DNA from 2 places in the Williamsia sp. Y721 genome. Region 1 is predicted to be linked to the other one. Evidence: riboswitches for the same ligand, from Rfam matches in the RefSeq annotation. Region 1 holds a riboswitch; the other holds the start of a gene.
What was found. Region 1 has a riboswitch for cyclic di-AMP ahead of AC56PL_RS06505 (NlpC/P60 family protein). Riboswitches for the same ligand answer to the same signal wherever they lie in the genome.
Positions count from the first base shown of each region.

Region 2: linked by a shared signal. The riboswitch ahead of AC56PL_RS24160 (transglycosylase family protein) and the one ahead of AC56PL_RS06505 (NlpC/P60 family protein) in region 1 are both predicted to bind cyclic di-AMP.

Region 1 is NZ_JCASNH010000001.1:1,462,370-1,464,757, reverse strand. Features, by position in the region: gene AC56PL_RS06510 (NlpC/P60 family protein) at 1-285, opposite strand, end outside; gene AC56PL_RS06505 (NlpC/P60 family protein) at 538-1,122, opposite strand; cyclic di-AMP (ydaO/yuaA leader) riboswitch at 1,138-1,321, opposite strand; gene AC56PL_RS06500 (DEDD exonuclease domain-containing protein) at 1,921-2,388, shown strand, end outside.
Region 2 is NZ_JCASNH010000005.1:124,637-127,024, reverse strand. Features, by position in the region: gene AC56PL_RS24165 (hypothetical protein) at 1-526, opposite strand, end outside; gene AC56PL_RS24160 (transglycosylase family protein) at 801-1,397, opposite strand; cyclic di-AMP (ydaO/yuaA leader) riboswitch at 1,405-1,603, opposite strand; gene AC56PL_RS24155 (MoaD/ThiS family protein) at 1,909-2,157, opposite strand; gene moaA (GTP 3',8-cyclase MoaA) at 2,159-2,388, opposite strand, start outside.

The DNA.
Region 1 (2,388 bases):
ATCGACCGCGCCCTGCAAATCTTCGGCCTGCTTGTCGAGTTCCGCGAGCGTGGCCACGGCCGCTTCCGTGTCCTTGGTCGCGGTCGCAACGGCTTCGCGCTGCTTACCCAGTTCGATGGTGGCCGTATGGATCGCCTCGGTGGCCTGCTCGGCTTCACGCCCAAGCTTGGTGTAGTCGGCGAGCATCACGTCCGGGCTCTGCGGAGCGGGCTCGGCACTTGCCTGCGCACCAGCGCCCAGCGTGACCGCCAGCGCCACGACCACACCGGCAACGGCAGTCCGCATCACGGCGGCATATCCCTCACGCACCACGACTTTGACAACTCCTCGTTAACCGACGTTCACAACTCTGGTCGACGACGGTCACCCGCCGACCAATCCCCTTGCACTGCAATTGACCAACCCGGCCAGGCTACACAGCGCGCATGGGCCGGCGATGTGAATCGCCAGACCCCACTGCCGCACAGGTGGCCGGATGCCGTCGGGCGGGACCGCAAGGATGCGGACCCGCCCAATGGCTTGTTCAGTTCTTGTTGCTCAGTAGCGGCGGATGTCCACGATCGACATGCCGTCCAGAGCCATACGTGCGACGGGCACACCCTCGGTGGAAGAGTGCACAACTTCACCGCCACCGACGTAGATGCCGGCGTGGCCGCCACCGTTGTAGATCACGACGTCGCCGGGCAGGGCGTTCGCAGCGCTGACGCTGGTGCCTCCGCCGAGCTGGCCGTAGCTGTCACGAGGAATGGTCTGACCGGCCTGCTGATGCGACCAGTAGACGAGACCCGAGCAATCGAAAGCACTGGGGCCGGCTGCACCGTAGACGTACGGCGAACCGATCTTGCTGACTGCGGCGTCCGCAGCGACCTGACCGGCAGCCTTGACGGGTGCGGGTGCAGCGGCGACGCCGGGGAAGAGGTTCTCCGGCTTCAGCTCATTCGGAATCATTTCCGGGGTCACACCCGGGATGTCGAAAGTTCCGACACCGGGAACTGTCACCGGTGCGGCAAAGGCAGGCGCTGCGGCGATACCCAGGGTGCCGAGTGTGATCGAACCGGCAATGAGTGCACCGCGGGCACTCTTGGCACCACGGCTTTCTTTGTTCAAACGATGTTTCGCCACGAAGCGAGATCTCCTTGTTTCTTCCCTATCCGCTGACCGAGTTAGCTGTCGGATTCGGGCCGGAAGATGGCCCTACCCGGTGAACCCGCAAAGTCGTTGAGACCTCAGGGTTCGATGGGATTCACCCCGGATGCGGATTTGTGGTCTGCACCAGATGGTTCCCCGGTTCACCGTGTTGGTGATTAAGCGGCGACCTCACGATTCGCTCCGGTTGGAGTGAACGCTTTCGTAAGGTCTCAGAAAGGTTACGAAACCGTGGCGGCGAATGTCCACCGGAAGGACGACAGAGGCCCTCCGGCGTGTCGTGTTACACAGCCCACAACTGGGGCTGATTCTGCCCCAAAAAGTGGCCCCTACCTGCGGCGGGACCTACGCGATGATCGTGAGTGTCAGACTTCTCGAGCATGCCCGCGGCGCGGAACATCGCCACCGCGTCCTCGAGGCGGGCCTCGTGATCAATAACGAATTCATCACAGCGAACTTCCGCATCCTCGCTGCTCCGGACCCCTACGGGTCCCATGAAAACCGTCATCATGCAGCCGTCACACTCAACTGGACGACCCGGGCAGGTGCTGCATTCGATGAGCAATGTGATCTCCGTCTCATTGGGCCTCTCATCTCGATCTCAGGGGCCCTCGGGGTTTACCCGGAGGCGAGATGAGCCGGCTTTTGTTACATCGATCGCGACGCTAGCGGCACCGTCCGACAAGACATCTCGGATCTTGTACCCCGGCCCCGGCGGCCGGAAACATCGCCGCGTTGTCAGAGGCTCGAACTAGTGTTCGCGATGTGAGTGTTGTGATTGGTGTTGATGAGGCCGTTGGGGCTCAGATGTCGTTCGATGACCCGACTCTGGCGCATCCGGACGATCTACCTCTGCGGGAGACGACATTTGTGGTGGTCGACCTCGAGACCACCGGCGGCAGTCCCACCGACGATCGCATCACCGAGATCGGTGCGGTGAAGATCCGCGGCGGCGAGATACTCGGCGATTTTGCGACGCTCGTCGATCCCCAGCGCGGCATACCCCCGCACATCGTCCGGTTGACCGGGATCACCGAAGCGATGGTCTACCGGGCACCCACCATCGATCAGGTGCTGCCGGCATTCCTGGAGTTCGCGCAGGATTCGGTGATCGTGGCGCACAACGCACGATTCGACGTCGGCTTCCTTCGCGCCGCCGCCGCCGACCTCGGTCATCCGTGGAACTTCCACCGGGTGCTGTGCACCGTGAAGCTCGCCCGACGGGTGTTGACCCGCGACGAG
Region 2 (2,388 bases), on a different contig from region 1:
TTGCGGAGATTCCGGGCGCGACTTTGATGATGTAGTCCGACGACAGCGCCATACCCTGACCGCAGATGGCGATCACCATACCCACCGACAGAGGCGACAGACCCGCGCGGATGGCCACCGGGATGAGCACTGCGCCCACAAGTGGAACCGCAGGCGTCGGCCAGAAGAACAGCGAGATCACGTAGGTGACGACCGCCAGAACGATGAAACTGCTTGTGCCGGTACGCATCACGCGCCTGAATGGAGCGACCATCAGGCGGTCGGCTCCCATGTGACGAAGTGCGCCCAACATTGCCGTGACCATGGCGATGATGAGGAAGATGTTGAAAAGCTCTTTGGCGGCAACAAGACTGGCATTGAAGATCGACGCCAGACCGGTGATGATGCTGCCGGAGAAGACGAATGCGGTCAGGAATGTGGCGATTACAGCAGGTACGACGATGTTCTTGCGCATTGCCATCGTGACGAGGATGACGATGATCCCGACGAGATACACCCAGTGGGCGGCAGTGAGATGAGCGTTCAATGTGGCTCCTCCGGAAAACGCACCCGGGCCGATATGGTGCGGGGCTGTGCGACTTGAGTTTTCCGCTTGCACCGGTGCCCGGCAACGCGAACGTTGCACAGTGGTTCACGTCATAGATGTGCAATCTTCACGCATTGTTACGGGCGTGTTACTTCCATGTCTGCCGGGTAACGCCGGGTCATCTCCCCGGCCTGCTCCTGAATTTGGAAAAGGACCCCACACGGACGTTGCGTCGCGTGTGGGGTCCTTCGTCTGGGGGCTTCCTGAAGGTGGATCAGGAAGCGGGGAGGTAACCCTTGTACTCGTTGAACAGTGCGACCTGATCAGGGGTGAGGTCGCCCTGGGCGTTGGCCTGATCGAGCAGGTCGTGCAGCGCGGGGTCATCGATCGTGGCCTTGAGCTGCGCGACGATGTCGTCAGTTGCCTGCGACAGGTTCGGGAGCTCGGGCACGGCCGGGATCTCCAGGCTCGGGGCTGCGGTGGGAGCTTCGCGCTCGGTGGCGCCGCTCAGGCCGGTGCCGCAGGTGGGCCATGCGCCCTTGCCCTGCGAAGCGAGGACACGCTCGGCGACAGCGATCTGCTGCTCCTTGGTGGCCTGGTCTGCGGACGGGGCGAACTCGCCGCCGCCGTGGCCGGTCCAGGTACTCGGGGAGAACTGCAGGCCGCCCTGGTAACCGTTTCCGGTGTTGATGGCCCAGTTGCCGCCTGACTCACACTGTGCGACGCGGTCCCACTCTGAGTCGGTGGCCGCTCCGGCGTTGCCGCCGCCTGCGAAGGCGAGGCTGGCGCCGCCGCCGATGACGGCAGAGGTGAGGGCGATCTTGGCAACGGTGCGACCGGTGTTGGTCGGCTGACGATGACGTCCGGACATAAGGTTTACTTCCTCTCTCCACGCGCCTACGAAGTCAGCTGTCGGGTTCGAGCGAGAGGTTGCTCGGTTCCGCTATGCGGAACTGCACCCCAAGGATTTCGTCGGTGTCGGGCGTTGCTGCCGTCGGCCGTCGGAATCCGGTGATCTCCAGGAGATGGTTGGGTCCCCCGCCCTCGTCCCTGAATTACGTTTGGAGTTTCTCGGAACGCGGGACGAGGTTGGGCGCGGCGATCCGAGAATATTCAGTTGCATTGTTTGGCCGATCAGTTCGACCGAGTGAGACGCTACGTGTTAATTCGCGCTTGCACACGCCTATCTGAGGCGCCTGGGCGATGCGTCCCGAGGGGACTTTTGGTCCCGATTTGGCATATTTGCTGCTCACCGCTATGAGTGTCGTCCCGTGTCCGATCCGTGATCGAACCGTTATGTGAGTAACGTCACAGCATCATTCAAGGGGAGGAAGCACTCAAGTGGGTCAAATGACCCGATCGATGAGCGGGTGTCCGGTTGCTCAACCGCCCGCGAACGGCGGGAGAACGTCAACTGTGTCGCCTCCGGAGAGGGTGCGCGAACGGTCGCGGACCGCTATCGACTCATGCAGATATGAGCATCGTTGCAACACTTCGGCCAATTGCGGATTCGATTGGCCCAATTCGTTTTCCAGATCGGCAAGTGTCGCTTTGTCAGTGAGATGTATCACGAGCTGCTCGACGCCGGCGGCGGCCTGTGCGGCTGCGAAAAACCTGACGCAGATCTCCATGTCAGCCACCGATCGCCGACATGGGTCGAGAGGGCTGCAGGAAGCCCGGGTCGTTGACTCCGTGGCCTGGCAACTTGCCCCAGGTGGCTTCTCGCCACCGCAAGGCAATGTCCTGATCTGAATTCTCAGTTGATCTCAGTAAACCTCGGATGTCGGTCTCCGAAGTGGCGAACAGACAGTTGCGGAGCTGTCCGTCGGCGGTCAGGCGAGTCCGGTCGCAGTCACCGCAGA